Regions from separate parts of the Litchfieldia luteola genome, predicted to be linked through region 1. Evidence: a T-box and tRNA genes for the amino acid it is inferred to sense, from the RefSeq annotation. Region 1 holds a T-box; the other regions hold tRNA genes.
What was found. The T-box of region 1 lies ahead of argS (arginine--tRNA ligase). A T-box ahead of a tRNA ligase gene usually reads a tRNA of that ligase, here a tRNA-Arg.
Positions count from the first base shown of each region.

Region 2: it encodes a tRNA-Arg, which carries the amino acid that the T-box ahead of argS (arginine--tRNA ligase) is inferred to sense. The anticodon was not compared.
Region 3: it encodes a tRNA-Arg, which carries the amino acid that the T-box ahead of argS (arginine--tRNA ligase) is inferred to sense. The anticodon was not compared.

Region 1 is NZ_JAGGKM010000003.1:443,332-454,395, reverse strand. Features, by position in the region: gene J2Z26_RS10860 (DHH family phosphoesterase) at 1-284, opposite strand, end outside; gene J2Z26_RS10855 (MFS transporter) at 1,081-2,295, opposite strand; gene pepF (oligoendopeptidase F) at 2,438-4,249, opposite strand; gene J2Z26_RS10845 (hypothetical protein) at 4,317-4,643, opposite strand; gene argS (arginine--tRNA ligase) at 4,686-6,377, opposite strand; T-box leader at 6,424-6,624, opposite strand; gene J2Z26_RS10835 (NUDIX domain-containing protein) at 6,689-7,150, opposite strand; gene J2Z26_RS10830 (MATE family efflux transporter) at 7,271-8,638, shown strand; gene J2Z26_RS10825 (hypothetical protein) at 8,820-9,020, opposite strand; gene J2Z26_RS10820 (deoxyribonuclease IV) at 9,597-10,430, opposite strand; gene J2Z26_RS10815 (hypothetical protein) at 10,533-10,685, shown strand; gene J2Z26_RS10810 (GNAT family N-acetyltransferase) at 10,709-11,064, opposite strand, start outside.
Region 2 is NZ_JAGGKM010000005.1:361,095-372,158, reverse strand. Features, by position in the region: gene J2Z26_RS16290 (sugar-binding transcriptional regulator) at 1-699, opposite strand, end outside; gene J2Z26_RS16285 (glutaredoxin family protein) at 843-1,079, opposite strand; gene rpoN (RNA polymerase factor sigma-54) at 1,119-2,435, opposite strand; gene J2Z26_RS16275 (hypothetical protein) at 2,592-2,768, shown strand; tRNA gene J2Z26_RS16270 (tRNA-Arg) at 2,819-2,890, opposite strand; gene clpP (ATP-dependent Clp endopeptidase proteolytic subunit ClpP) at 3,359-3,964, shown strand; gene J2Z26_RS16260 (HPr family phosphocarrier protein) at 4,366-4,623, opposite strand; gene whiA (DNA-binding protein WhiA) at 4,653-5,609, opposite strand; gene J2Z26_RS16250 (gluconeogenesis factor YvcK family protein) at 5,680-6,660, opposite strand; gene rapZ (RNase adapter RapZ) at 6,663-7,547, opposite strand; gene J2Z26_RS16240 (8-oxo-dGTP diphosphatase) at 7,576-8,034, opposite strand; gene trxB (thioredoxin-disulfide reductase) at 8,651-9,601, opposite strand; gene J2Z26_RS16230 (tetratricopeptide repeat protein) at 9,886-11,064, opposite strand, start outside.
Region 3 is NZ_JAGGKM010000004.1:251,823-262,886, forward strand. Features, by position in the region: gene lonB (ATP-dependent protease LonB) at 67-1,740, opposite strand; gene clpX (ATP-dependent protease ATP-binding subunit ClpX) at 1,904-3,169, opposite strand; gene tig (trigger factor) at 3,518-4,804, opposite strand; gene J2Z26_RS13310 (tetratricopeptide repeat protein) at 5,082-6,107, opposite strand; tRNA gene J2Z26_RS13315 (tRNA-Arg) at 6,286-6,362, opposite strand; gene J2Z26_RS13320 (metallophosphoesterase family protein) at 6,667-7,179, opposite strand; gene J2Z26_RS13325 (XTP/dITP diphosphatase) at 7,176-7,790, opposite strand; gene rph (ribonuclease PH) at 7,792-8,547, opposite strand; gene J2Z26_RS13335 (GerMN domain-containing protein) at 8,638-9,699, opposite strand; gene racE (glutamate racemase) at 9,842-10,636, opposite strand; gene J2Z26_RS13345 (MarR family winged helix-turn-helix transcriptional regulator) at 10,647-11,064, opposite strand, start outside.

The DNA of each region.
Region 1 (11,064 bases):
TATTGGTTAAAATGCATGGCTGTGACATGGTGATCAACCATTTGCACATGACTCCCGTTTTTAAAACGTTTGGCAAGCTTTTTCTCAACATCCTCATTAACAGCAAGATCGGTTATGTAAATTTTAGCATCATTATTCTCTTGATCATCAATAAATCGTTCCACTCTTTCATTAAGATTCCGGTACGAGCAATATGCCACATCAACCTCATCTCCAAAAGCAAGCTTGGCTACTAACCCACAGCCGATTCCATCTAAGTCACTATCGGTAAATAATTTGATCATCGTTAATCCCCTTCCTTTACTATCTATTTTTTTAATAAAGCAGGTTTTTCATACTATTGATTATATAAAAGTAGATACGGATATAGTTTATGTGACCTCACTTTGATAAAAACCGCAGTTTGAGGGCTCATTAAAATGTTTATGTGACCTCACTTTCATGAAAACCGCAGTTTGAGGGTTCATAAAACTGTTTATGTGACCTCACCTTCATGAAAATCGCAGTTTGAGGGCTCATAAAACTGTTTATGTGACCTCACTTTCATGAAAATCGCAGTTTGAGGGCTCATAAAACTGTTTATGTGACCTCACTTTCATGAAAACCGCAGTTTGAGGGTTCATAAAACTGTTTATGTGACCTCACCTTCATGAAAATCGCAGTTTGAGGGCTCATAAAACTGTTTATGTGACCTCACTTTCATGAAAATCGCAGTTTGAGGGCTCATAAAACTGTTTATGTGACCTCACTTTCATGAAAATCGCAGTTTGAGGGCTCATAAAACTGTTTATGTGACCTCACTTTCATGAAAACCGTGTTTAGAGGCCTCATAAAACTGTTTATGTGACCTCACTTTGATAAAAATCGCAGTTTGAGGGCTCATAAAACTGTTTATGTGACCTCACTTTCATCAAAATCGTGGTTTGAGGGCTCATAAAACCATATATGTGACCTCATTTCCAAAAATCTCACCTTTCGAGGACTCATAATCCTGGGGTTATGCAACTTTTCTTCTGTGGCTGCAATCTTCATAAAACTAAAGGCCGAATAAAAAAAGGACTATTTCTAGTCCTTCTAAAATCATGCTTGTTGATTTGTATGATCTTGTGTAATCATAGGAGTTTTACTATTCCTTACAGTATAGTATAAAACTAAAGCCAACGAAAGGCTACCAAAAACCAGGACCATGTTTTTAAGCCCAATCGTATCTAAGAACAACCCTGTTCCTAATAATACGACTTGGAAAAGGACACGGTCAAGCATCCCTCTGAACGAAAAGAAACGTCCGTGGTATTCTTTTGGAATCTTTGTTTGAAAGATAGTCGCTGCAATTGGGAAGAAAAAGCCTAATGCAAGACCGAATACTCCAAATGAGATTAAGGACATAATTTTTATATCTGCAAAATACAATGATAACTGCGAAATTGAGACAACAAACGTAAACAAAAGCATTAGCTTCAACTGGTCTTTCCCATCTGCTATACGTTTTACAATAAAAGCACCCAACATAAAGCAGATACCTTCTGCTGTATAAAGAAGTCCTTTAATTGTTGCATCATCCTGAAGCTCACTGATATTTATAACCATGAGGTTGAAGCCACCGAGAAATAACATTGGCACAACGGTTAAGATGAGAGTCATTAATACAATTGGATAACCTTTAATAATAGGAATAACTTCTTTAAAGCCACCCTTCGTCTTCTCTCCAGGGATTTTAGGTTTCTTAGGTACACTTTCCTCATCTATTCTCAGCATAAAAGTAGCCACTAATAATAATGCATACGCAATTAACGATGCTAGGTAAAGTGAATGTAAACTCATAATAAGGAGCATTGCCCCTGCTAAGGCAGTACCAATTACTCTGGCAATCGTAGCAATGTTCATATGAACACCATTCATTTGCAACAAATCTTTTTCACGTACAATCATAGGAATTAATGATTGTAATGCAGGAAAATAAAAGGCTGCAGAAAGCTGGATACTAATCATAAACAAAACCATCCACCAAATTGATTGATATTCTAGTGCTAAAAACATGAATAACACACTTACCATTCTTCCTATTCCTGCAGCGATAAGAACTGGCTTTTTCTTATAGGAATCTATAATTCTACCTGCTAAAGGGGCTACAAACACACCTGCAAGTAGTCCTGTGAAGAGGATTAATGATTTTAAGAAATCAGAAGGTACGTGCTGCTGAAGGAATTCTAGATTCCCGATAATTCCCATCCATAAGCCTAACCCAGCAATCAATTCCCCGCTAAGAAGAATCCAAACATTTCTATTTTTCCACATTGTTGTTCCTCTTTCCTCGAATATATTACCTTAACCTACTATACCAAGTTATCAACTATTTCGCCACTCGAAATTTATATTTTTTGGATATTTTTTTACAAATAAAAAAAGAGCTTGCAAACTCCAAGCCCTTACTAAAATGTTACTTCAACAAAATACTTTCCATATATTCTAATTTTTCTTCGAAGACTTTTAATGCTTCTTTTATTGGTTCTGCGGTTGTCATATCTACTCCTGCTTTTTTCAGTACTTCGATAGGATAATCTGAGCAACCAGCTTTTAAGAAGTCTGTATAGCGTTCAACTGCTGGAGCACCTTCTTCTAGGATTTGTTTTGAAAGTGCCGTTGCAGCACTAAATCCAGTTGCATATTGGAACACATAATACGTCATGTAGAAATGTGGAATTCGTGCCCATTCAATTTCTATTTCTTTATTTACATTAATCTCATCCCCAAAGTACTTCTTATTCAGGTCATAATATAATGCTGATAGAGTATCCGCTGTTAATGGCTCGCCATTTTGTGCAAGGATATGGATTTTATGTTCAAACTCAGCAAATAGAGTTTGACGGAAAACAGTTCCTACAAAACCTTGAAGGTAATTGTTTAACAAATAAAGTTGCTTTGTTTGATCTGTTGTTATTTTTAAAAGGTAGTCATTTAGCAAAGCCTCATTCGCTGTGGAGGCCACCTCTGCCACAAAGGTCGAATATTTCCCATATGCAAACGGCTGATAGTTTTGCGTATAATAACGATGAACATTATGCCCAAGTTCATGAGCAAGGGTAAATACGTTACGGATATTATCCTGCCAGTTCATTAAAATATAAGGTTTCGCACCATATGCTCCAGTTGAATACGCACCACTTCTTTTCCCTACATTCTCATACACATCTATTCTTCTGTCAGAGAAAATTGTTTTTAAAAGCTCCCCGTATTCCTCACCTAAAGGCTTCATACCTTCGATTACTAAATCTTTCGCTTCCTCATATGAAACTTCCATCTTCACATCCTGAACTAGTGGGGTCGAAAGGTCAAACATATTTAGTTCTGCAACACCCAAGATTTTCTTACGAAGAGAAATATAGCGCTGAAGCAGGTGTAGATGGTCACCAACTGTTTCAATTAGCGTATCATATACACTTTCAGGGATGTTATGCTTATGAAGCGCCGCTTGTCTAGCACTTTCATAGCCATGGACAGTTGCAAAGAAATTATCTTTTTTAACCTGACCACTTAGCGTACTTGCCAATGTATTTCGATGTTTATTGTATGTACTGTTCAGACCAAGGAAGGTTTCTTTTCGAATTCTACGATCCGTGCTTTCCATTAATCGTCCATATCTTCCATGGGTAATCTCTACCGTGTCTCCATTCTCTGTTTCAATGGATGGAAATTTTAAATCCGCATTATTTAACATACTAAAAGTCGTTCTAGAACCACTTGTTACATCAGCCACTTGAGCTAATAATGCTTCCTCTTCAGCAGATAATACATGTGGACGAGCGCGATTAATATCTTTAATTAAATGCTCATAAACCTTTAATTCTTCATGACTGTCGATATAGTTTAATAGAGTATTCTCTGGAATAGACAATAACTCTGGGACCACAAACGAGAATGCAGCCGAGAACTGAGAAACTAAACTATCAATTCTTGCTTTAAGTCCTTGATAAAGACTGTTCGTCGTATCTTGGTCATTTCGCATAAACGCATAAGTCGCTAGCTGACCTAATTTAATAGACAAGTCATCTTGTAATTTAAAAAGATTAACAATATTTTCAGCAGAATCTTTTAGCGTGCCTTTGAACTTAGATACAGACGGAAGTGCGTCCTTTACAAGTGTAAATTGCTTCTCCCACTCCTGATCAGTAGCAAACATATCCTCTAATCGCCAAGTATACTCTTCAGATATTTCATTTCTCTTTGGTAATTTAGTAAAAGTAGTCGACATGTGTACCTCCTATGAAGCTATTTTTCTAAAGTTTACAGTTTTCTGGATGTTATCGCAAATAATCCACCTAAGGCTCCAAATACCTTTCATACATAAACCAAGCTAATACACGATAAGTAGGAACTATCAGCATTAAGATAGCAAGAATATTATAAATTGGACTAAAAATGAAAAATAGTACAGCAACTAAAAATAGAAAAATAGAGTAAGTGGTGCCCGCTACACCGTTAATCGGTGAATTACTAACAAACAACGTTTTTAAACCCTTTATAGATTTTGAAAAACATGCATCATGATAGCAAACTAATGAAAAAAAGATTGTAGTTACAACCAGTTCTTGTCTAGACTTGATTTCACGATTACAAGCCTCACAATATACCTCTCGCTTTTCCATTCACTCACCTTCTTTCTTCAGTTTTACAGGAACTCAGTGCACCTACATTTCAGCAGGCGCACTAATTCCTAATAATCGTAAACCTTCTTTTATCACCAACGTAACACAATAAACTACTGATAATTTAGCGTTAAGGTTTTCCTTGTCATCTAATATTTTTACATTCCCATAAAATTTGTTAAATGCCTGTGAAAGATTGACGACATATTTAGCGATCTGCGATGGGTCATGCTGATCAAACGATTTCTCAATAATAGCTGGGAAATCTTGAAGTTGTTTGACCACTTGCCAACTGTAGTCATCGTTTAAGCCATTAAAGTTACCTTCACCTGAACGATACCCGGCTTTTCGTAAAATAGAACATGCTCTTGCATGAGTGTACTGAACATACGGCCCTGTTTCGCCTTCAAACTTCAACATTTCATCAATTGAAAACTCAATGTCATTCATACGGAAGTTCTTTAGATCATGGAAAACAACTGCCCCAACCCCAACTAGCTCCGCAACCTCATCTTTATTTTCAAGACTTGGATTCTTCTCTAAAATAATACGTTTCGCTGAAGAAATAGTTTCATTTAATACTTCCTCAAGTAGTACAACCTTCCCTTTTCTAGTTGACATTTTCTTGCCATCTTTCAGAATCATTCCAAATGGGATGTGCACCATTTCGTTAGCCCAATCAAAGCCCAGTTTTTTTAATACAGCAAAGACCTGCTTAAAGTGTAAGGTTTGCTCATTTCCAACTACATAAAAGGCTTTTTCAAACTGATACGTAGATTGACGGTACATTGCTGCAGCTAGGTCTCTTGTTGCATACAGAGTTGCTCCATCAGATTTTTTGATTAAACAAGGAGGTAGTTCTAGCTCCCCTAGCTCTACAACCTCCGCCCCGTCCGAAGTTACAAGCAAGTTTTTCTTAGCCAATAGCTCGATGACTGGCTCCATTTTATCATTATAAAAAGCTTCACCATGATTTGATGAAAAATGAACACCGAGAAGTGTGTAAATTTTCTCAAACTCTTTTAAAGATTCATCTCTGAACCATTTCCACAGTCTTCTAGCTTCTTCATCTCCATCCTCTAGGCGTTTAAACCAGGCTCTTGCCTCATCATTTAAACTTACGTCCTCATCAGCTTTCTCGTGAAAAAGAGTATAAAGAGTGAATAGCTCCTTTATAGGATTTTGCTGTACTTTTTCCTCGTTACCCCAATTTTTAAAAGCCACAATAAGCTTTCCAAACTGGGTACCCCAATCTCCAATATGGTTAATTCTTACACTTTCATACCCACATTTCTCGGCAATAAGTGCAAGTGAATTTCCAATCATCGTTGAACGTAGATGTCCCATTGAAAATGGCTTTGCGATATTTGGGGAAGAAAAGTCAATTGTGATTTTTTCGCCATTCCCTAACGCTACTTTTCCATAGTCTTCATTGGCAGCTAAAATCATTTTCAAAATTTCTTTGCTGACGTATTCACGGTTAAGATGAAAATTCAGATAAGGTCCAACTGGTTCAATACTCTCGATTAGTTCACCTTTTATTTCCCCACTTAATTCCATCGCAATCATTTGTGGTGCTTTTTTTAGTGTTTTTGCTAAGACGAAGCACGGAAAAGCATAATCACCATGTGCTTTGTGTTTTGGTACTTCAATAAGTGATGCGATTGCTTCTACCTCAAGTTCAATTGTTGTTGATGCTTTAATCATCTCAGCGACTTTTAATTTAAAATCCATCGTAAACTCTCCTTTTTAAAAAATAAAAAAAATCCCGTCTCTATATATAAGAGACGAGATTTACCCGCGGTACCACCCTAATTGTTCTATTGAACCACTTTCATGTAACGGCTGAAGACCGGCGTACTCTACTATTTTCAAGCAGCATCTCAGAAGTGCGGTTCGTTCTATAAATTGGATCAGGCTCCCACTATCCCTGACTCGCTTTACGCCTTTATAAAACTACTCTCTTCATCACTGACGATTAATATCCATTTTTTACAATTATAGATGAATTAAAGAAGAATGCAAGAGCGAATTGTTGAATTTTTCTAATTAATATCGCCCAAATAGATAGGAGCTTTATGAATATCCCCTTTTAACCATTGTTTTAGTGCTTGGGGATATACTCTAAACCTGTCAATTTCACTTAAAGGTAACCACTCAGTGCCAATTTGGTCATCATCAGGATTTGAAGGTTCAATCTGTGGCACATCTTTGTTCAGATGGCAATGAAACATATACTCATTTTGATGGACATCTTGATCCCATTCGGCATGCTCATGATTTTTACCAATGTACTCACGGATGAACGTTAAGTCTTCAATCATAATTTCACAACCAAGTTCCTCGAGGCATTCACGTCTTAGTGCTTCATGCATCGTTTCACCATGTTCCTGACCTCCGCCTGGAAACAGATAATAATAACCTTCATCATCCTTCTTCTTAATTAACAGTATGTTTTCATTTTCAATAATCAATGCTTTAATTGATGTTCGAATGGTTCTATTCATCGTTACCTCCAATTTATCTCTGAATCTCCTAAAATATGTATTACTCCAATTGCTAGTGATTTTCCAATTCATATGTTATAATTCATTGTTTAATTTATCAAGTAAGTTGAGGTCTTAATAATGGAACAAACACATGGTTATCGTCAAAAATACAAGCAGTTTTTAATTATTTTAATACCTATCCTCGTGACACAGCTAGGACTATTTGCAATGAACTTCTTTGATGTTATGATGTCTGGTCATGTAAGTGCAAGTGACCTTGCAGGTGTTGCAATCGGATCAAGCCTTTGGGTTCCGGTCTTCACAGGATTAAGTGGGATTTTGTTGGCGATAACACCAATTGTCGCTCAACTAATCGGGTCAAAGGAAAAGAAACAGGTACCTTTTATGGTTATGCAAGGAATCTATGTATCTGTGTTTGTCTCAATTCTAGTTGTCATTTTAGGTTTTATTTCATTAGATTTCTTATTAGGAAGAATGAGTTTAGACCCTGAAGTACATCGAATTGCTAAAGAATACTTAATTGCATTATCTTATGGGATTATCCCTTTATTTGTCTATTCAGTATTGCGTTCTTTTATTGATGGATTGGGTCATACGAGAGTATCGATGTTCATTACCCTTCTGTCCTTACCTATCAATGTTATTTTTAACTATTTACTGATTTTCGGTAAATTTGGTTTTCCACAATTAGGTGGTGTAGGTGCCGGTTACGCAACAGCCATTACCTACTGGTGTATCACTCTTATCTCTGTCTATATTATTGTAAAACAGGTACCCTTTACACAATACAAAGTTTTTGACAAGTTACAGTCTGTATCCTTTAAAGCATGGAAGGAAATTTTAAAAATTGGTGTTCCTATTGGATTCGCCATCTTTTTTGAAACGAGTATCTTTTCTGCAGTGACTTTGTTAATGAGTACTTTTGATACAGTGACAATTGCTTCTCACCAAGCAGCACTAAATTTTGCATCATTTCTATATATGATTCCATTAAGTATTTCAATGGCACTAACGATCGTCATTGGATTTGAAGTGGGAGCAAAACGTCTGAAGGATGCAAGAGAGTACAGTATATTAGGTGTTGGAGTTGCAGTAGGTCTATCGGCGGTTTTAGCAGCATTTATCTATCTCTTTAGAGATCAAGTTGCTGCAATTTACACGAAGGACCCAGCTGTATTAGCTTTAACCAAACAGTTCTTAATTTACGCGATTTTCTTTCAGCTGTCTGACGCAATTGCCGCTCCAATTCAAGGAGCACTTCGCGGTTATAAAGATGTAAATACAACCTTGGTTATGGCCCTTATCTCTTATTGGGTAATTGGTCTTCCAGTTGGAGTCGTATTAGCAACGTATACATCACTTGGGGCTTTCGGCTATTGGATTGGACTAATCGTAGGTTTAGCGGCAGGGGCAATTGGTTTATCGAGTCGATTAATGATTGTTCAAAAACAAGTGAGGTTGGAATTGAAAAAATCAGCCAGTTAAAAACTCAAATTTATTAGATTTTCGATTGACCTATTTAAATAAAACCTTGATTCGGACTTGTTTTGCTGGAGTCTCGCTAAACCTGTCCGAATTACCTTTGGATTCGGACTTGTTTTGTTAGAGTCTCGCTCAACCTGTCCGAATTACCTTTGGATTCGGACTCGTTTTGTTGGGGTCTCGCTCAACCTGTCCGAATTACCTTTGAATTCGTACTTGTTTTACTAGAGTCTCGCTCAACCTGTCCGAATAACCCTTGGATTCGGACTTGTTTTGTTAGTCTCTCGCTCAACCTGTCTGAATTACCTTTGGATTCAGACTTATTTTTCTCACGTCCCGCTAAACCTGACTGAATTAACCCGGGATTCGGACTCGTTTTGCTCACGTCCCTCTAAACCTGTCTGAATTACCTTTGGATTCGGACTTGTTTTACTGGAGTCTCGCTCAACCTGTCCAAATAACCTTTGGATTCGGACTTGTTTTACTGGAGTCTCGCTCAACCTGTCCGAATAACCCTTGGATTCGGACTTGTTTTACTGGAGTCTCGCTCAACCTGTCCGAATAACCTTTGAATTCGGACTTGTTTTACTGGAGTCTCGCTCAACCTGGCCGAATAACCTTTGAATTCGGACTTGTTTTACTGGAGTCTCGCTCAACCTGTCCGAATAACCCTTGGATTCGGACTTGTTTTGTTAGTCTCTCGCTCAACCTGTCTGAATAACCTTTGGATTCGGACTTGTTTTACTGGGGTCTCGCTCAACCTGGCCGAATAACCTTTGGATTCAGACCTGTTTTGCTCACGTCCCTCTCAACCTGTCTGAATTAACCTGGGATTCGGACTCGTTTTGTTCATGTCCCGCTCAACCTCTCCTAATAAGTCAAAAATTCGGACTCGCTTTCTCTTTCGCCCTCATTCCATCCAAAACAACATTCAACATTCTACCTTTATACCCAGCAAAGACTACCCTCCAACCAATTCCCACAAAAACTCAATCTCATCTTTATGAGTAAACTGAGCAGATGATGGAGTCTCTAACACCATCGGCAATTCCTTTACTGTCCTCGCTAAGATAAACTCTTTCATTTGCCCTACTGTAATACAACCATTATGGATGTTCGCATGACGGTCTCTCATCGATTTTGTCGGATACATCGAGTTATTCAAGTGAATTGCGTGGAGGTTTGTAAAGTAATCTAGCTCAAGTCCCTTAGACTCTAACTCACTCCAGTTATCCCCACTCCAAATTCCGCTTGCAAATGCATGACAAGTATCTAAACAAAATCCAATCTTTTCTGGAAAATCAGTAAGAGATCGAACCTGGACAAGCTCTTCTAACGTTGTACCCATTGGTCCACTTTTCCCAGCATTATTTTCAATCAAAATCTTACTCTTCCCCTCCCACTTAGAAAGAACCTTATTAAGAATATTGATCATCCACCGATACCCCTCTAAAGGGTCATTTTCATTTTTGGACACGCCAAAATGAACAACTACACCAATTGATCCACATGCATTTGCAATATCTAAATCATTAAAAATAGCAGCCACCATATCATCCGCTTTATGTTCAGGCACAGCTAAATTCGTTGCATATGGTGTATGTGCAATCGACTCTATTCCGTTTTCCTTGCAAAAGACAGCACATTGATTGGCATCCTTCTCATCAAATGCTTTGACGGATAAACTACGAGGGTTTTTAGGGAAATATTGAAAAGCTCTCGCCCCAATTCGAGAAGCTTCCTTTGCCGCTTGAAAATATCCATTCCGAATGCTGATATGACTTCCAAACTTCATTCTTATTCCTCCATTAATCTTCTAAACAATAGAGTGCACGAAAAACTATTCAATATGTATAATTCAACAAAAATGGAAAAAACTATCTCTGAGGTGACATTCTTGGAAGCACACACAAATAAGCAAAAATTAGAACAACAAAACGTGTCGATAAAACAACTTGAAAATGAACTTGGGGTCTACTTCACACGTATGAAAAGCAGTACCCAAGACATGAAAGAAGATTATAATATGGTGGATGATGAACCGATATAATAAAAAATAGCCTAGCATAAACGCTAGGCCTCTTCATGGTCATATAAAAAACCATACACTACTGAATCAATAATTGGTTCATATCCTATTTTCATATAAATGCTATTTGAAGTTGGATTGGCTAAATCTGTATACAAGCTACAAAACGAATACCCCTCATTCAGTAGCTGTTGGCTAACATATGCTACACATGTAGTTGCATACCCTTTTCGTTGGAACTCCTGCGGGGTGAACACTAGATTTACAACGATACCATTTTTCGTTGGTCTTGCTTTTTTAGCCATCGAAACTGGTCCATTATCATCCCAGATAAAAATAGAAGATTCCTCGATACCCCGCTCTGCAAGTTTTCTTGCTCCTTCTATGGATAGATGCTCAG
Region 2 (11,064 bases), on a different contig from region 1:
GGACTTAATTAGATCAAGGACATCTTGGATAGAGGGTTCTGCTACAAAAGATTGATAGGCATCAGGACTTACAACATCTGGTACATGTAAAAGTCGGTAATTACCTACTGCCTTCTCTGCCATTTTTGCGCAGATTGTATTTGCTTGATTTTCAACATGTTCACCTAAACCACCACGGGCTGGCACGAAGAGCATATCGCGATTTTTAAAATCGGCAGTCATCATCTCAGCTACAGCAGCAAGGGTTGTTCCACCTGTTACAGCAATGATATTTCTATCTGTTAGGTACTCCTTCATCCTTGTAATAGTAGCTCTTCCCATTTCTTTTTTTACCCAAGGGAAAACATCACTATCTCCTGAAACAACGATAACATCTCTTAGTTTTAATTTTTTCTTCAGTTTTGATTCCAAAACTTTTAAACCAGATACTTCTTTCATCAATTCCTCTAGTTGAAGAAACAAAATCGTTCCTTCTTCTGTTAGACTCATACCGGATGAACCTATATCGATAAGGTCTTGATCTTTCAAAAATTGAACTTCGGCCCGAAGAATTCGTTCAGTAAGTTCAAGACTTGTAGATAAGCTTCTTCTTCCAATAGGTTGCATCAACCGTATGTATTTCAGGATATTGTAACGCTTCTGCATAACTTCAAGTAAATCAGGTAACAATTTACTTTGAATCTCAAGAATTGACTTCACTGAAATTTCCCCTTTTTACCAGACGGGACATTTTATGTCCCTATATGACATATTATGTCCCACTAGTCGTAAAAAAAATCACTGAAGGCTACTTCATCAATGATTTCTATCTTTACAAGTATATTCTATCAGTAGTAAAAACGTTATTCAATAGGCGTTTTATCAAGTAAACGCTTTCTTATTGAATCTTTATCGACAATTCCATAAGTAATCTCTTCACCATCAATTTCAACGACTGGAATCATGATTTGATATTTCTCTAACAGGACATCATCCTGATATATATCAACTTCTTCAATTGTTATAGGAAATTCTTCCCCTAATTTCTCAAGAACTACTTTTGCTTTCATACAAAGAGGACAATCTAGTTTTGAATACATGATGATTTTTGTTTTTTCCAAGTGAAACACATCCTAACATTAATCATATCTTTTTCTTTGTGAAGAGGATAGAATCCCAAGTTGATCACGATATTTTGCAATGGTTCGTCTTGAAACCACTATGTTATGCTCATCTTTTAATATTTCCACAATTTTCTGGTCGGATAATGGTTTCTTTTTATCTTCTTCTGAAACGATTTTTTCAATCATTTCCTTAACCCCTGCTGAAGATGTTTCTTCACCTGAATTGGCTGTTTGGATTGCACTACTAAAAAAAGACTTCATTTCCACTACGCCATAAGGAGTCTGAACATACTTATCACGACATGTACGACTAACAGTTGATTCATGTACATCGATCGCGTCAGCAACTTCCTTCATCGTAAGGGGTCTTAAATAGGTAGTCCCTTTTAAAAAATAATCAGGTTGTCTTTGAATAATTTCATTCATAACATGTAAGATTGTCTGTTTTCGTTGCTCTAGACTTTTTATAATCCATTGACATTGTTGTGCCTTTTCTTTTAAGTACGAACGGGCTTGTGCATCGTTTACTGTTTCCAGCGAGTTATAATACTGGAGATTAAGTGAGACCTTAGGTAACAACTCATCATGTAAGTTAATTTCAATATTCCCATTTTCTACAGTGACAGAAAGATCAGGAGTAATGTAATCTTGTTTCCCGTCATAAAAGGCATTACCCGGACGAGGGTTCAGTGTAACGATAAGATCACTAACCTCCTGGATTGTTTTTAAATCATAAGAAGTTTGCTTCGAAAGCTCTCTCCATGATTTGGAGGCGAATAAGTCAAAATGATTACTAATTATATCTTCAGCAGATCGATGTCTATTAGGAAGTCTTTTAAGTTGAAGCAGTAAAGATTCCTTCACACTTCTAGCTCCAACTCCTGCAGGATCTAAATTTTTTATTAAATTCAATGTATTTTCCACTAACTCTTCAGTTATAGAAAGATTTGCAGCAATTTCATCACTGTCCATTGTTAAATATCCATTATGGTCTAATAAATCAATGATATATTCAGCGATTTTACGCTGATATGGCTCTAGTTTAATTAAAGACACCTGTTCACTTAAGTGTTGATGTAAGGTTTTTTGGTGTAAGTCGACAAAATCTAAGGGATTCATTCTTTCTGCTCTTTTTAATGGTGCTTTCTTCTTACTATATAAATTAGCTTCTGCGCCAGAAATTTCGATTAGTGGGTTTTCAAGGGTCTGCTCCTGTAAAAATTCAGACAGCTCGAGTGAAGAATATTGTAGTAACGTAATAGCTTGTGTTAATTCTTTTGTCATTGTTAACTTTAGTGACTGTTGTTGAAATAACCCTACTCTCATATTCATTCACACCCCTCCTCACTGTATGCCCTTTCAAAAGCCATTTGTATCTTATTTTACATCATCCTCCTTGTATGGTGAATGGCAAATTGTTGGGAATGACTTTTCGTATGTATTTTTTAAAACGAGAGATAGATGCTAATTGTAAGGGGGGATGTAATTATGAGAAAAAATGAAGTTATATACGCTGGTCCATTGACAGGAACACTAGCAGAGGCAAAAGAAAAAGGATTTAGCGAAGAATTCGGTGAGGAATTTGACCCAATCCAGCAAATGTGGCGTGTGAATCCAGTTGATGAAGCAGACTACGATGGTACAATTGGATATAAAGATGCATAACAAAAAACAAAAACCGTCTTACCTCTAAAAAGGTAAAACGGTTATTTTTACGCCCTCGACAGGATTCGAACCCACCCTAAGAGAACCGGAATCTCTTGTGCTATCCACTACACTACGAGGGCATTACAATAAATGTAAACACTGCATTCATCATTATAAGTTAGATTTATTTCCATTGCAAGACATTTTAAAGGGTTAAAAAATCACAATCAAGGGTATCATGGTGATTGTGGTTTTACTTTTTACATATAATTTACTAAGGTCCTTTGAGTACTGTTTTGATTTGTAACTTTATTATTTATATGAGTGGATTGGAGCGGAAGGCACTTGACTCCTGCGGGAGATGAGGAAAGGTCGAGACCCCACAGGCGGCAACGCCGAGGAGGCTCGACTTCCTCCCCGCGGAAAGCAAGTGCCTGAAGCGCAAAGGAACGGGCAAGATACAATTTGCATATTAAAAAGAGGTAATAACTACCCCTCAGTAGAAATAGGATAGTGGTAGCAAGACCTTTCGTTTGACCTTAGTTGACCTTAGTTGTATGATAAACATATACATATTTGAAGAACTAATTAAAGGAGGAACAATTTACATGAACTTAATACCTACAGTCATTGAACAAACAAACCGTGGCGAACGCGCATACGATATCTACTCACGTCTTTTAAAAGACCGTATTATTATGTTAGGTAGCGCAATTGACGATAATGTTGCAAACTCAATCGTTTCTCAATTATTATTCCTAGCTGCAGAAGATCCAGAAAAAGATATCTCACTTTACATCAATAGCCCAGGTGGATCTATCACAGCTGGTATGGCTATTTATGACACAATGCAGTTTATCAAGCCAAAAGTGTCTACAATTTGTATCGGTATGGCAGCTTCTATGGGAGCTTTCCTATTAGCAGCTGGTGAAAAAGGAAAACGTTTTGCACTTCCTAACAGTGAAGTAATGATTCACCAACCACTTGGTGGAGCACAAGGGCAAGCAACTGAAATTGAAATTGCAGCTAAACGTATTCTATTCTTACGTGATAAGCTTAATACAATCCTTTCAGAGCGTACAGGTCAGCCATTAGAAGTGATTGAGCGTGATACAGAGCGCGATAACTTTATGACTGCTGAAAAAGCTCTTGATTATGGACTAATTGATCAAGTGTTAACAAGAAAGCCTGATGAAGGTCCTGCTAGTAAATAAAAGTATAAGATGAGGAAGGTGTCCCTTAGTTTGTAGGGACACCTTTTTTGTGTGGTGATTGGGATTTGGATTTCGACTCGTTCTTTTATTTCTCGCTCAACCTGTCCCAATCACCTCTGGATTCGGACTCGTTCCTGCATTCACTCGCTCAACCTGTACGAATCACCTCTGGATTCAGACTCGTTCCTGTACTCCTTCACTCAACCTGTCCGAATCAGCCTTGAATTCAGACTCGTTCCTGTTCTCCATCACTCAACCTGCCCCAATCAGCCTCGAATTCAGATTCGTTCCTGTACTCCATCACTCAACCTGTCCGAATCAACCAGGGAACAGACTCGTTCTTGCATTTTAGGTGAACAAAAAAAGGCCCCCTCACTTAACCGTGATTGGCCTTTCCTCATTTATCCTTCTTGTTGTACAAATGTTGCTAAAGCTTCTAAAGCTTCTGCTTCATCATTACCATCAGCAGCTAACGTAATTGTAGCTCTAGAGCCGACTGCTAAGCTCATTAGACCCATGATACTTTTCGCATTTACCTTTTTGCCATCTTTCTCTAGGAAAATATCTGAAGAATACTTATTTGCCTCTTGAACGAAAAGGGCAGCTGGACGCGCCTGTAAACCTGTTTTTAATAATACCTCTACTTGTTTTTCAACCATTGTGAATTCCTCCTCTATTTTTTTGTTTTTTAGTTATCTGAAATCGGATGTCCGGCACGTATTTTATCTGCTATTTCGTCAATCTTCCGCAAGCGGTGATTGATTCCTGATTTACTGATTTTTCCTGTTGAAACCATTTCTCCGAGTTCTTTTAAAGTGACATCAGCATAATTAACACGAAGCTCTGCAATTTCACGAAGCTTCTCTGGCAATGCAGTTAGACCAACAGTTGATTCTATGAATCGAATATTTTCAACCTGTCGCAGTGCAGCACCAATCGTTTTATTTAAATTGGCTGTCTCACAGTTTACAAGACGGTTCACGGAATTTCTCATATCGCGAACAATTCTTATATCTTCAAAGCGAAGCAATGCACTATGAGCCCCAATTATATTCAAAAATTCAGTAATTCTTTCTGCTTCTTTAAGATAAGTAATATACCCTTTTTTGCGCTCTAGTGTTTTTGCATTTAAGCCAAAAGAATTCATTAATTCACACAAGGATTCAATATGTTCTTTGTAGAGTGAGAAAATTTCTAGATGATAAGACGATGTTTCTGGGTTATTAACAGAACCGCCTGCTAAAAATGCCCCTCGTAGATAGGAACGTTTACAGCACTTTTTAGCAATGAGCTCCTTTGAAATATCATATAAAAACGAAAAGCCCTCATCGCTGTTAACGATCTTTAAATCTTCTAGAATTTCCTGTGCGCGCTCTACAAGGCGAACGATATAAACATTATTTTTTTTCAGTCTCATCTTTTTACGAACAAGTAGCTCAATTGTTACACTGTATTCTGCTTTTAATAATGTATATATTCTACGGGCAATTGCTGCATTTTCCGTTTGAATATCTAGGACTAGTTTTCTATTCGAAAAGGAGAGTGAGCCATTCATTCGAATTAAAGCAGATAGTTCAGCATGAACACAGCAAGGCTTTAATTGTATATTTGTAAGTTCTTTCTTTGTCTCTGATGCAAATGACACAACATCACCCCCGTGTAGATGGTTAGAAAGTGCATCCGTTTGCACTTTTTATTATAAATGATTTCGTAAATTAATTCCCCTCTAAAACACGGGCTGAATCAACTAATTTATATAAGATTGAAGCTACTTTGGACGTATCATGACGTATCACTTCGTCTTCGTAACTAATAATATTGCCATGGATGATTTCAAGGCCTAGTTCAGAAAGGCGCTGCAGGTCGTAATCAACGGATTGTGCAAGCTCTTTTGCATATTTCGCCTTAATTTTATCAGGAATTCCTTCATCATTCACTAAAATCATATCAAGAAATGATGTATTCATATGTTGATATAAGGCTTTTACATGATCACTTGCTGTGTAATTTAAGGTCTCACCAGCCTGAGTCATCACGTTACATATATAAACCTTTTTTGCTTTAGCTTTTATGACTTCTTCTCCGATTTTTGGCACTAGTAAGTTTGGAAGAATACTTGTATATAGACTACCAGGACCAATAATAATCAAGTCAGCTTCGCGGATCGCTGACAAGGTTTCATTCACTGGTTCAATGTCTTGAGGTGTTAGAAAGACTCGTTTAATTTCCTTACCTGAGTATGGAATTTTTGACTCCCCAGAAACAACTGTTCCATCTTCCATTTCGGCATGTAATATAACACTTCTGTTTGCAGCAGGTAACACTCGTCCTCGTACGTTTAACACCTTGCTCATCTCACTTATAGCATGTACGAAATCACCTGTAATTGTTGTCATTGCTGCTAGAATTAGATTGCCAAGTGAATGCCCAGACAACCCACTTCCATTTTTAAATCGATGCTGAAACAACTCTTCAACTAAGGGTTCTACATCTGACAATGCCGCTATTACATTCCGTATATCCCCAGGTGGAGGAATATCCATCTCATCACGAAGTCTACCAGAGCTGCCACCATCATCCGCAACGGTTACAATCGCAGTAATATCGAGAGGATACTTTTTTAACCCTCTAAGTAAAACGGAAAGCCCTGTTCCCCCACCGATTATGACAATTCTAGGTTGTTTTGCTTTCTTCATAGCTATTCCTTCCTCTTATCAATATCGCGATGAGAGACAATGGTTTTGTATTCATTCGAAAAATATTTACCGAGATATTCAGCAAGTGTTACAGAGCGGTGCTGTCCACCAGTGCAACCTATTGCGATAACTAACTGACTCTTTCCTTCTCGCTTGTAGTAAGGAAGCATAAAGGCCAATAAATCAATTAATTTTTCAGCAAATTTTTGAGTTTCTCCCCATTTTAAAACATAAGATGATACTTCTTCATCAAGTCCTGTTTTCGGTCTAAGTGTATCGATATAGTGAGGATTCGGTAAAAATCTCACATCGAAAACTAGGTCGGCATCAATAGGAATGCCATATTTAAATCCAAATGAAAAGACATTCACCGAGAAAGTCTGAGAAGAATGTGTTGAAAACTGCTTAAGAATTTTCTCACGTAGCTCTCTTGGTTTTAGGTTAGACGTATCATATATTAATTGTGCTCTACCCTTTAACTCCTCAAGAACTTCTCTCTCATTCTCAATTCCTGTTAGTGGTGAACCGTTATTTGCCAACGGGTGAGAGCGACGAGTTTCTTTATAACGACTTACTAAAATAGAGTCTTTTGCATCCAAAAATAGGATCTGTGGGGTAATCCATGATTTTTCAGTGATATCATCTAGTGCTTCAAAAAGACTCTCAAAGAATTCTCTTCCACGCAAGTCCATCACTAATGCTACTTTATTCATTTTACTTCCTGACTCTTTCATAAGCTCTAAAAACTTAGGAAGTAAAGAAGGTGGTAAATTATCTACACAAAAGTAGCCAAGGTCTTCAAAACTTTGAATAGCAACTGTTTTTCCAGCCCCGGACATTCCTGTGATTATCACTAATTGAATATCACTTGTAGAACCTGTACTCATTATTTTACCTCCAATATACAAGATATAGTTAACTAGGATCTAAGCGATAGGCAAGTAGTTCAAAATTGGGGGTATAAGTAAAGGTTCCGTAAATCGTACCACTCCCCTTAATTAAGTAGTCAATGATATGAAAATCACCTGGTGCCATCGGAAGATCGCTCACCTTATCAATTTCATGCCAAGAAACCTTTCCCTCTTCAGATTCATCCACATTTTCCCCATCATATTCTGATGCATAGAAAGTGAACATCATCCATTCGGAAACGATTTCCTCTTGGTCTTTAATAATAAAAGTAAAAATCCCCTTTATTGTAGGATTTTTTAAATATATTCCTGTTTCTTCTCGATATTCTCTTACACACGAATCTTTAACAGATTCTCCTTGCTCCATTTTCCCACCCGGTGCTACCCACCAGCCTCTGCTTGGTTTTTGAAGTAGAAGAACTTTATTGTCTTTCACAAGAACGCAGTTAGTCACCCTTTGCACACATTTCACCCCGAGTCGAACAGCTAGGTGCTGTATATATATGTATTTACCTATCCCGCTGCATGTAAATGAAAGCATTATCATTTATTATACTATTTAAAGTAATGTGTAACAATGAACAAGATATGTATAAAAAATTTTTGTAATGTAATATTCTAAAAGTTTATTACGAATTAGTTTTGTTTAGGTTTCACGTTTCATAGCGTTTTCATGATAAACATGTCCATTGTCCTATTTTTCAGTACTTTTTATATAAAAAAGGGGCACAGGAAAGGGAACCTGTGCCTAACAAGTATCTAATATATAAAAGGGGGTCAATTACTTAACCTCATCATACTAGAAAAATATTTCATGCGTGTTACAACAGAGTTAAATAGTAGTTACTTTTTTATGAAGGACGAGTTTACATTGACACATACCCGTTGAGTTCAGCGGAAGGTACTCGCTTTCCGCGGGCGGTCCGGGGAGCCTCCTCGTCGCTTTGCTCCTGTGGGGTCTCCCCTGCCCCTCACTCCCGCAGGAGTCTCGTACCTTCCGCTGAACTCAACAAGCTTCAAAAAATATAAAGCTTTACTATTGCAAATAAAAAAGTGCCAGGAGCTCCTGACACTTCTTATTATTGACGCTCTTTTAGTTTTTCCATTAGTGATTCGATATAGTGTTGGGCGCTTTGGGCTGCGATGCTTCCGTCGCCTGTTGCGGTTACGATTTGGCGAAGTGTTTTTTCGCGGATGTCTCCTGCTGCAAAAATTCCTTCGACTCTTGTTTCCATTTGGTCGTTTGTCTCGATATAACCGTTTGCATTTGTAATTCCAAGACCTTCGAATGGCTTAGAAAGTGGAACCATTCCAACGTAGATAAAAACACCATCTGCGCTAAATTCTCGTTCTTCTCCAGTTTTAGCATCTGTTAAAATAACGCTACCGACTTTTCCATCTTTATCTTTGATTTCTTTCACTGTTGTATTCCAAATAAAATCAACTTTTTCATTGTCAAATGCTCGTTTTTGAAGAATCTTCTGAGCGCGTAGTTCATCACGACGGTGAACAATTGTTACTTTTGTCGCAAAACGAGTTAGGTAAACACCTTCCTCAACCGCAGAGTCTCCTCCACCAACAACGACTAGTTCTTTTCCTTTAAAGAATGCCCCATCACAAACTGCACAGTAAGAAACACCGCGTCCGCCAAGTTCTTTTTCACCTGGTGCACCTAGCTTTTTATACTCAGCACCTGTTGTGATAATTATAGCGCGTGCTTTATATTGTTTACTTCCAGCAATAACTGTTTTATATTCTTCTCCATCAATAACTTCCTTAATATCTCCGTATGCATATTCAGCACCAAACTTCTTCGCATGCTCAAACATTTTTGTGGAAAGATCAGGACCTAAGATATGATCAAACCCAGGGTAGTTTTCTACTTCCTCTGTATTTGCCATTTGTCCACCAGGTACTCCACGTTCAAGCATTAGGGTAGAAAGATTCGCACGAGATGTATAAACAGCAGCAGTCATACCAGCAGGACCAGCACCTGCAATGATAACATCATAAATTTTTTCTTCAGACATTGTATTGACACTCCTTCAATGCAAATAATAACGTAAATTGTTACTCTCGATTCATACATACAAAATATAGTGTATCCAACTACTATCCTATAAAAACAAGTAATAAAACGCCACAAATTTGCTCACACAAAAGCGTAAGCGCATCGATCAGCCCCGACAAGCAAATGTTCTGTGACAGAAAAAGTCTGCACTTCGACTTTTTATGGTACAGGTTATTTGACCTCGAGGGGCTAGGCGCTGGAGCTGGACGTAGTCATAAAAAATACCCCTTGGTCAGGGGCATTCTATACCTCAAATAAGCTTTGCACGATTTTTACATACTTACTTAAGGTTGATTGAGAGATCTCATATTTTTCACTTATGTGTTTTTTTGTAGTGGGCTGTTGTTGGAGTGTTCTCCACACAAACTCTGAAGCTGCAGCCCATGCCAAGGTATTTGATAATGAATATTCCTCATTCATTAACTGGTCGTAGAGCATGAACCAAGTTAGATATAATTCCTCAAGAAATTCATCTGTACCTTGATTATGTTTAAAAAGGGAGTCTGCTACTTTATATCCATCTTCTATATATACTGGTCCTTTGAAGATTGATTTTTTGTTAAAGGAATGCCAAACAAATTCTGCAAATTCTTTTTCAAGAGTAGAGTACAGCTGATTTTCCTTTAAATCAATACATGAGACCGGGCTATTGGATTTACTTGCAAGAAATAATCCATAAAGACGTTCTTCAATAAAGTCACCCTGTAACCATTTATCGTGTGGATGACTGATGGTTAGTAAAGAATTTGGTCGGTCCCCAGACCAAGGCTCTGTTCCTTTTTTATCAGGATTATCCTCAATTACTCGCTTCCATGCATTTTCAGCGATTGAGATGTTCCCTGTAAAGTATGCAGAATAAGCAAGCCAATAATAAAACGTTTCGTCACCATCAAATCCTTGTCTTTGCAGCGTTCTTAACCATTTAAAAGCCAAATCATAACGGCCAATCAGACCAAAGGTTGCACCTAATTTATAACGATGTTCAACTAAGATTGGATAGATACACTCAAGTTTTTTCGTAAGCTCTTTTACCTTCCTGTTTTTTCTTTGATAGTAAAGGAAGACAAGCATATTACAAAGTGCGTGAAGATTTCCTGGATTTTTAGCCAACACTTCCTCTAGCAAGCGCGATGCAGTAGCGATTTCTCCGGTATAAAAATGCGCTAGTGCCAGGTTATTATATGCTGACCAGAATTCAGGATATTCTTGTGTGATTTCATTTAATAGCTCAATCGCCTCCTGGAGATTACCTGTCTCCAAAAGTTCACGAGCTTGCTCTTGTTTTAAAATCAATTCATCTTCTACTTCGAAATCTATATCGTCATCTGCTGATTCAATGGATAGTAAGTCTAGCAGGTCTTCTGTATCTTCGACAAATTCACCATCTGGATCGTGTTTCAAGTACATTGTTGCATATTTGTT
Region 3 (11,064 bases), on a different contig from region 1:
CCTTAAATGTAAAATGACTTCGACTCATACTATATGCTTTGTTAGCTGTCGAAGTCACTAAACACATTATACAGATTCTTTCTTAGAATAGGTTGAAGTAGCAGGTATGATTGTTTCGGTCTGTTTAAAGCTAGATCGATCTAAAGCTATTTTGAATACCTCTTCTAAGTGAGTAACTGGCACAATTTCAATTCCGTCAATTTCCTGTAAAATCGCTTGCATGTTTTCTGAAGGGATTATTACTTTTTTAGCACCTGCGATTTTTGCTGCCTTTATTTTAGCTATAACTCCACCAATAGGCTTGACATTCCCATGAATACTAATTTCTCCTGTCATGGCTACAGTGTTATGTATAGGTATTTCATGGATTGCTGAATAAATACCCGTTGCCATAGCAATACCTGCTGATGGCCCATCAATCGGAATTCCACCAGGGAAATTAACGTGGATATCAAAATTAGAAGCTTGCACACCCATAGAACGTAAAACAGTAATTACATTTTCAATTGATCCTTTTGCCATACTTTTACGACGAATTGACTTCCCTTTATCCCCTATACTTTCTTCTTCAACAATTCCGGTTATATTAATAGTCCCATTTTCTTTTGCTGGAATTACAGTCACTTCAATTTCTAATAATGAGCCTGTATTCGGGCCATAGACTGCCAAACCGTTAACTAAGCCTATCTTAGACTCTTCATTTATTTTTCTTTCATGTCGTGGGCTCATTTGACTTGAATGGATAACCCATTCTATATCTTCTTCACGAATAAAATCTCTTTCTTCCGTTATCGCAAGTCCAGCTGATATTTGAACCATATTAACTGCTTCACGACCATTTCTAGCATAGGAAGATAAAATAGCTATACCCTTGTCGCTGATATTCATTTTAACTTTATCCGCAGCGTTTCTGGCAACTGCCGAGATTTCGTCTTGATCTAACTCCCTGAAAAAGACCTCTAGGCAACGAGAGCGGATAGCTGGCGGTATTTCGTTGGGAGTTCTAGTAGTTGCTCCAATCAAGCGAAAATCAGCCGGTAAACCATTTTTAAAAATATCATGGATATGTGTAGGAATTTGCGTATTCTCCTCATTGTAATAAGCACTTTCAAGGAAAACCTTTCGATCCTCTAGTACCTTAAGCATTTTATTCATTTGAATAGGATGTAACTCACCAATCTCATCAATGAAGAGAACTCCCCCATGGGCATGTGTTACTGCGCCTTGCTTTGGTTGTGGAATTCCTGCCTGTCCCATTGCCCCAGCACCTTGGTAGATAGGGTCATGAACAGAACCAATTAACGGATCAGCAATACCTCTTTCATCAAAACGAGCTGTTGTTGCATCAAGTTCTACAAAAACAGCAGAAGGTTTAAATGGAGATTTACCATTTTTTTTCGCTTCTTCAAGCACTAATCTTGCAGCAGCCGTTTTTCCAACTCCAGGTGGTCCATAAACAATAACATGTTGCGGATTCGGGCCACATAACGCTGCTTTCAATGCACGGATACCATCTTCTTGACCAACTATGTCTTTGAAGCTAGTAGGTCTAACTCTTTCAGCCAATGGTTCAGATAAAGAAATTGCTCTCATTTTACGTAGTTGTTCCATTTCCTTACGGGATTCTTTATCAATTGATACCTTTTGTGTTCTTTGATTTTTAAGCAAGTTCCAGAAATAGAGTCCTATAATTACTCCAAAAAATAACTGGACAAACAAAGCAATACCTGTCCAACTCATGAAATACCCTCCCTAAGCTCTTAGTTGTCATGTTTAATTGCTAGTATTTCCGATGTGGAGGTGTAATAAACAAAAAAAGGATAAAAGAAATAGATAGGTACTTAAAGAAAATAAAAAAAAGTAGCAGAAAGGATATCCTTATCTGCTACTTTATATGAATTATTTAAGCTGAATTTTTAGCGTCATCCACAACAACTGTACCATCGTTTAATAGTAACTTTGGTGGTGTACTGTCTCTTACTGTTTCTGGAGTAATAATACATTTAGTTATATCTTCTCTTGAAGGTAAGTCAAACATTACATCTAACATAATCCCTTCAATAATTGAACGTAAACCACGAGCCCCTGTTTTTCGCTCAATTGCTTTTTTCGCAATTTCAACTAATGCATCATCTTCGAAGTCTAGCTCTACATCATCAAGCTCGAGCATTTTTTGATATTGCTTAACTAACGCATTTTTCGGTTTTGTTAAAATTTCAACTAACGCATCTTCGTCTAATGGTTCTAAGCTTGCAATGACAGGAAGACGTCCGATAAATTCCGGAATAAGTCCAAATTTTAATAAATCTTCAGGTAACGCTTTTGATAGCAATTCCTTTTGATTTAAATCCTCTTGTGCAGCATCCGAGCCAAAACCAATTACTTTTTTACCTAATCGGCGTTTTACAATTTGTTCGATTCCATCAAATGCTCCACCACATACAAACAAGATGTTTGTTGTATCAATTTGGATAAATTCCTGATGAGGGTGCTTACGTCCACCCTGCGGAGGTACACTTGCAACTGTTCCTTCAAGAATTTTTAGAAGGGCTTGTTGTACACCTTCACCCGAAACGTCACGAGTAATTGACGGATTTTCTGATTTGCGAGCTACTTTATCAATTTCATCAATATAGATGATTCCCTTTTCAGCCTTTTCCACATCGTAGTCAGCTGCCTGAATTAACTTTAGAAGAATGTTCTCTACATCTTCACCTACATACCCTGCTTCTGTTAAAGAAGTAGCATCTGCAATAGCAAATGGCACGTTTAAAATTCTAGCCAATGTTTGAGCTAAAAGAGTTTTACCACTACCTGTTGGCCCTATCATAACAATATTACTTTTTGATAATTCCACATCATCAATTTTACTATTTGAGTTGATTCGTTTGTAGTGATTATATACAGCTACGGATAAAGACTTTTTCGCTGCATCTTGACCAATGACATATTCGTCTAAGATTTCACGGATTTCTTTCGGCTTAGGAACATCCTTGAATTCAACTTCTTCTTCAGTTCCAAGTTCCTCTTCAACGATTTCTGTACATAATTCAATACATTCATCACATATATAAACACCTGGACCAGCAACTAACTTACGTACTTGATCCTGCGTTTTACCACAAAAGGAACACTTCAATTGCCCTTTTTCATCGTTAAACTTAAACATCCTGTCACCCCTTAGATTATTCTATATGTATTTTTCTATCTCTTACAACTTTCTAACACTTCTTAAATCAGGTATGTAGTGGATTGTACCATATTCCAAAGTAATACAGGTAATAATAACTCTTTTGTTTATATGTAGTGATAAAACAGGGAAAATATGATGCTTAGTGAGAAAAAGATTATGTATGTAGCATCAGAAAACAAGGTCAAAAAATAACCTTCTTACTATCATTCCCATTAATTAAATATTAAAACTTATGTTATGTAACTTACACGATTCCTACTTCTTTATAAGGGAAAACAAGGCACGATTGAGTCGCGCCTTGTCCTCTTGTCCTCTTACTTATTATTATGCAACATCTTTACTATTTTCTACAAGTAAATCGATTGCTTTACGGAATTTAAGATCTTCTTTAATTCCATCAAGTCCACCTAGCATTTGTTTAATAGACTCAACTGGTGTGCTGTACATTTCAGCCATTTTTTCTAATTCAGCATTTACTTCTTCTTCAGAAACTTCAATGTTTTCTGCTTTAGTAATTGCTTCTAACGTTAAGTTAATGCGTACACGTTTACCCGCATCTTCTTTCATTTGTCCGCGAAGAGCATTTTCATCTTGTCCTGAGAACTGGTAGTAAAGGTCAAGGTTCATGCCTTGCATTTGTAAACGTTGTTCAAATTCTTTAAGCATACGGTCTAACTCAGTGTTTACCATTGCTTCAGGAACATCAACTTCCGCATTTTCAGCAGCTTTTTCGATGACAGTGTCACGAAGGTGATTTTCTGCTTCAGTTTTCTTAGTAGATTCTAAACGCTCTCTTGTTTTTGTCTTTAATTCAGCAAGAGTTTCAACTTCTTCATCAGCATCCTTAGCAAACTCATCATCTAAAGCTGGAAGTTCTTTTGCTTTAATTTCATGAATTTTCACTTTGAACACTGCAGGCTTACCTGCTAGGTTTTCAGCATGGTATTCCTCAGGGAAGTTAACTTCAACGTCTTTCTCTGCCCCAGTTTCTAATCCAACTAATTGGTCTTCAAAGCCTGGAATGAACTGTCCAGAACCTACTTCTAATGAATAGTTCTCCGCTTTTCCACCTTCAAAAGCTTCACCATCAACAAAGCCTTCAAAATCCATTACAACCGTATTACCATTTTCAACTGTTCCTTCTTCTTTTACCACTAACTCAGCATGACGCTCTTGTAAAGATTTTAACTCATTGTCTACATCTTCATCAGTTACAGTTGGGTCAATTTTCTCAACCTCTAAACCTTTATATTCACCTAATTTTACTTCGGGCTTAACTGTTACTTTTGCAGTAAAGATTAAAGATTTACCTTTTTCAATCTGCTCGATATCAATTTCAGGACGGTCTACTGGATCGATTCCAGCTTCTTCAACTGCACTTGCATATGCATCAGGTAGTAAAATATCTAATGCATCTTGGTAAAGAGATTCTACACCAAATTTCTTTTCAAACATGCTACGAGGCATTTTTCCTTTACGGAAGCCAGGAACGTTAACTTGTTTAACAACCTTTTTAAACGCTTCGTCAAGACCTTGTGTTACTTTGTCAGCATCCACTTCAATCGTTAGGACACCTTGATTACCTTCTAATTTTTCCCATTTTACAGACATATATTTCCCTCCAGCATTTATTATGTGTTCAATTACTTTTGTCAGATAATGAATATGCTGTCTTTTAATTAGGTTGGTATTCGAACATGATTACTCATTTCTAACCTTTCGACTGCCTGAACAATATGTAGTATATTTGTCCATTTTTAACAAGTCATTATCTATTTATACCGACATGCTTATGTGTGGTAATTGTTTTCTTCGCTTATATGTAGGCATACGAGTATTTACAACCCTTACATTATAACATACTCTATAATCCTTTCAACAGATTGAATTATATTTCTAAAAAAGAAATTTTTTCTATTTCTTTCAATGTTTCTAGTGCACAATTCACGTTTCCTATATCATCTCCATACATAAAACTTCCTATGTCAATCTCCATTCCATGAAGTTCACTTCCATACATATACAAAGCTGCAGACCATGTTTTACTAGAATGCGCTTTCGGTAAAAAAGGATAGGTTACGTATAAATACCTAAACCATATTTCTTTACACACCTCAAATAAGGTTGGGTTGTTATTTGCTAGCATTTCCTCTAAACCTTCCAGAACCTGCTGTGCATGTTCATTATCAATGATATCAGTAAGTTTTGAAGGAATAACCGTACCTTCCTCACCTAGTTTTACAACCGTTATTTCTTTATCGATTGAATGGTCAATAAGGAGCTGCATAATCATTGTTTTGATTACAACATCCTTAGTAGGGTCAATTAAATACTGTTGAATAAGTTCAAGATATTTAGAAATATTGCTTTCCTTTAAAGTATGTAGTAGTTTAATTTGTTCATTTTTGTCACTTTGTTCTAGTAGAATTTGTTGAATTTGTTCGTATTTATTTTCTGGTTCAAATTTGTCTTCAAGAATCTCTTCTGTATTGGAGGAAGTATATCTCCGACTGAATTCTAATAATTGATAAAGGTTTTCCGCGTGTTGTGAAGGCACCTGATTTTCCTGGAAAACTGCTTCAAGTGTTGTTTTTACTTCTGTATATTCCCCCAATTGAATTAAGATGGTTAGGTAAAATTGAAGAACATGAAAGTAATCTCCTACATCCTCTAATAACATTCTTTTACAGCTCTGTTTAGCTTCCTCTAGACGCCCCATCTCGAATAAGCACATCACAATTCCAAACTCAATTTCATCATTTACTGAATCTATTTCCTTCGCTTGTGAAAGCAGGTCTAAGGCATGCTTATAGTTCTTATTTTTGATAGCATCCATCCCTTTATCTAAAAGACGTTCCTTTAATTTTGGGAACTGAATGACTCTCGCTTTTCGGTCATTAGATTGGTTATTCATCGAGCAGTTTACAACTCCAGACGTTTAAATAATGATTTTGGTTTAGTTTAACAACTAGTAGAAAATAAAACAATAGAAGAGGAAATAGAGCACAAAATAAAAAATCCCACTATATTAGTCATTTATCAACATTTTGCAAGGCAAAATATTCATAAATGTTAATATAACAGGATTTAAATGGCGTCCCAGGAGAGATTCGAACTCCCGACCGTACGCTTAGAAGGCGTATGCTCTATCCGGCTGAGCTACTGGGACATTGTGTTATAATAATATTTAGTTTAGTACACCAATCAGGTTATGACGTCCTAATCTCAGAAAGATTATTCAAGTAGCAGCTCGATTAGTACGCTGAAGCTTTTTCAGGTAGCTTATTCGTTCGTGCTCTATCCGGCTGAGCTACTGGGACATAGTATTTTAAATGTTTTTGTCTAAGTTGTTTTTGTCGATATCTCATTAGCGACATTTTTTATTATACTCACCATGCGATCTAAAGTCAACACTTTTTGCAAAGTTTTTTAGGTAGGAAAATAATGTGCTCTTATTAACCTACCTTTATATTTTATGTGAACTGAACCTCGGTTGTCAATGAATCAACTTTTGTACCATTAATATCGTAAAAACTAACAGAAGCATTTTTGTCCTTCAAATCCAGTATTGCATAAGTTCTTTCCCTTCTTAGTCTAGGAAGTCTTATACTACCTGGATTTATAAACAACGTTTCATCAATCATTTCTGCACCTGCGACATGGGAATGCCCAAAACATACAATTGAAGCTCCTAATTCCTTTGCACGATAATTAAGGTTCATTAAAGTCATTTTTACATTATAAAGATGACCGTGAGTGATTAACACTTCTTTATCTCCCACTTTCACTACTTGCTCAGTCGGGAGTTCCTGATCATGATCACAATTTCCTCTTACAGAAATAAATTGTAACATTTCATCTGCATTATGAATTAATTCAGAATCTCCGCAGTGAATCAATAGATCAACATCAGTCATATGTCTATCTTTTAAAACTACTAATTCGTTAGTCAAACCGTGGCTATCACTTACAATTAAAGCTCTCATAAGCTAGTTTCCTTTCCAGGATTGATGGATTCTAGTAGGCCCTTTAATTGTTTGAAAGCATTAGCACGATGACTAATTTGATTTTTTTCTTCCTTTGAAAGTTGAGCCATTGTTTTCCCTAATTCAGGAAGGAAAAAGATCGGATCATACCCAAACCCTTGATCACCAATAGGTGAAGTTGCAATAATCCCGTCACATGTTCCTTCAACAGTTTTTGTCTCGTCATTTGGTATAGCTAGCGCTAGTACACAATGAAACCTAGCAGTACGCTTATTTGTTGGTATACCCTCTAGCTCTTCTAGCACCTTCGCCATATTGGCTTGGTCATTCTTTTCAAATCCTGCATACCTAGCAGAATACACGCCTGGTCTCCCTTGTAATGCATCAATTGCTAGACCAGAGTCATCTGCAATTACGTTTGTTTTAAAGTGTTTCGAGATGGCTTCTGCCTTTAGAATTGCATTTTCTGTAAAAGTTGCCCCTGTCTCTTCTATATCTATTATATCTTTGTAGTCTAATAAGGATTTTACAATTATACCAAGGGGTGTTAAAAGTGTCTTGAAGTCCGCGACCTTTCCCTTATTTGTTGTTGCAATTAAAATCTCTTTCATTTCATTTTCCACCTTCAGATATTTTCACTTCTATTCCTAAACCATTTAATACTTCTTTTTGAATAGAAACTATCTCTTTAATACCATGTTCACCTAGGTCTAACAATTCATTTAATTGAGATCTCGAAAAGGTTGCTTCTTCTCCAGTCCCTTGGACCTCTACTAGCTGTCCAGACCCTGTCATTATAATATTCATATCAACTGCAGCTTTTGAATCTTCTATGTAATTTAAATCGAGGATCTCCCCATGTGTATCGATAATACCCACAGAAGTAGCAGCCAGGAAATCAGTTATAGGTAGTGACTTTACCTTTTTCTGATTAACTAATTTCGATAAAGCAATAACCATTGCAACATATGCTCCAGATATTGAAGCAGTCCTTGTCCCACCATCAGCTTGTATAACATCACAATCAATCCAAATAGTTCTTTCACCTAGCTCTTCTAAATTCACAACAGAACGGAGAGACCGACCAATAAGACGCTGGATTTCCATCGTTCGTCCTGTCACTTTTCCTTTACTAGACTCACGTATCGTTCTTTGCTCAGTTGCTCTTGGTAGCATAGAGTATTCTGCTGTAATCCACCCTTTTCCTTCACCTCGCATAAATGGAGGCACTCGATCTTCAACTGAAGCATTACAAATGACCTTTGTGTCGCCCACAGAAATTAATACTGATCCTTCTGGGTGCTTAATAAAATTTAGATCAAAGCTTATTTCCCTAAGTTGATTGTTTTCTCGCCCATCTACTCTCATATCAATTCCCTACCTTCCACAATAAAGAAGAGGCGGGCACTAAGCCAACCTCTTTTTAAACTTACCTATAGTATATCAAAATTAATAAGATTAAAAACTACCAGTGTTGACTTTTTCAGGACGTGTAACAGGTTCTGTTAACGTTTTTCCTTCATCAGTCATAACTTCTGGATTACCAGCGACAGTAATTGCAACACTTTCAATCCCTGGTTGTTCAGTTAGAGATAATACTAAGGAATTAATTACATGTCTAGAAATCATTTTTTCCTCGAAACTACCATAAATGTTTTCGTTAAAGTCTAATGTTACTTTTCCATTTTCATACGTAGCACTTAGAAGAGCTGCATCCGTTTGAAAATCACTTAATAGGCTTGAGTTATAGTCTGGTCCTTCGATTAATTCTTTTACAATGACAGCAATATTGTCCTCGTCAGTTTCTGATTTATCAATACGCTTTGTTACTGGTACATAATAGATGCCCTCTTGGTTCTCAGCTAAGAAGTATAACGTGATAGGTTTAGTGTTTGTAATATCTACTACTTCACTGTTATCTAAGTTAATGCCAGCTGATCGGTTTAATCCATTCCCGATTGGGGTACCGTTAACAGGCATTTCATCTTGCTCATGTCCATTTATACGGATTTTAACATTTTTTATGGAATCAAATTGAGTAAGTGTATACGTTATCGATTGTAAAATTCGTAACTCATCCTCTGGTTGATAGTTTGCAAACTCTTTAGAAAAGTCAACAATAACCGTATTCCCATCCATATTTGTAGTTACTTGAGTATCTTGTGGTAGTACTGCTCTAAAACCATTAGGCAGCATCTCTGTAACAGGTCCACCTTCTACCAAGTATTCTAAAACCTGCTTAGCTACACCCTCGGATTTAGGAAGCTGAAAGGTTTGTGGAACTACCATTCCATTTTTATCTACTAGATAAAGCTCCCTCGTTACTGATTCAACTGATGCTTCATCTCCCATTTCAGTTCCACTCTCAGTAGTGTCTATATCTTCATTCGTATACGTCACATCTTGTGGTGGGTCAATTTCTTCTACCGCTGGTTCTCCTCCAAATAGTCCACACCCCGATAGTAATACTGATGAAGCAATAACTGTTGCTGCAATTTTAGACTTTGTTAAATCTCGCATACATAATCCCTCCCATGGTGGTTTGTACTACTATGTATACGAGCTATTTTTCATTTTAGACCGACTTTTACTAAAAGAAATCTTCTTTCTTATATATTTATTTCTATTAAGATAAAAAACTCCAGTAGTCTATAACTGGAGTTTAAATCTGAACTGTTTTTATATTTTCAATTGGTCGTTCAAGCCATTGTGACGCGATCTTTTGAAAAATCTCTTTTTCTCCTGTTGTTAAGAAGAGGTGGTTTCTCTTATTAGAACCTTTATTTAGTAATCCATTGTAGTAAAGAATCGTACTTACTTCCCTAGCCGTCTCGTCGCCGGAACATATGAGATTCACACTATTTCCGACAGCTTCTTGAATGGTAGGTCTCAATAATGGGTAATGTGTACAACCTAGAATCAATGTATCCATCCTACTATCTTCAAAAGGAAGAAGAGATTCTTTCACAATCTGCATTGCCTTTTCATTATTGAAATCTCCACTTTCCACTAATGGAACAAAACTAGGGCAAGCTAAGCTTTCTACATTAATCTGACTATTTATTGATTTAAGAGCCGTTTCGTACGCTCCACTATTTATTGTATTAATTGTCCCTATAACACCTATGTTGTGATTTTTAGTTACCTTAAGTGCTGTTCTTGCTCCAGGGAATACAACTCCAATTACCGGTATATTTAATTCTGCTTGAATATCGTCCAAAACTAGAGCGGTTGCCGTATTACATGCAATGACTAATAATTTTATGTTGTAAGCAAGTACGTAATTTGTCATTTCCCAAGTAAATTGACTAACTTCTTTCTTAGGCCTTGGACCATACGGACACCTAGCAGTGTCGCCTAAGTAGATAATTTCTTCTTTAGGTAATTGACGCATAATTTCTTTTGCTACTGTCAGTCCACCGACCCCAGAATCGATAATTCCAATTGGTCTGTACAAAAAAATCGCCTCATTCTGCTTTCATTTCATGATGTAGTTTAGCTAAACTTTTCTCTAAAACTAGTATTTCTTCTTTTGAAAAATCACCAAGTACTTCAGATAAGTAATTCTGACGTTTTTGTATTACTTCCTCGATAATGCGCTCACCTTCATCAAGCAGGTGAATCCTTACCACTCGGCGGTCGTTAGGGTCTTTAACACGCATAACTAGATGATTCTTTTCCATTCGATCAATTAAGTCTGTAGTTGTGCTGCATGCGAGAAACATTTTATTGGAAAGCTCACCAATCGTCATATCGCCACCTTCAAAAAGCCATTGAAGTGCAACAAACTGAGGTGGAGTAATTGTATAATTACTAAGAATTTCTCGACCCTTTTGTTTAATGATAGCCGAGATATACCTTAACGATTTTTCTAAATCTGCAACT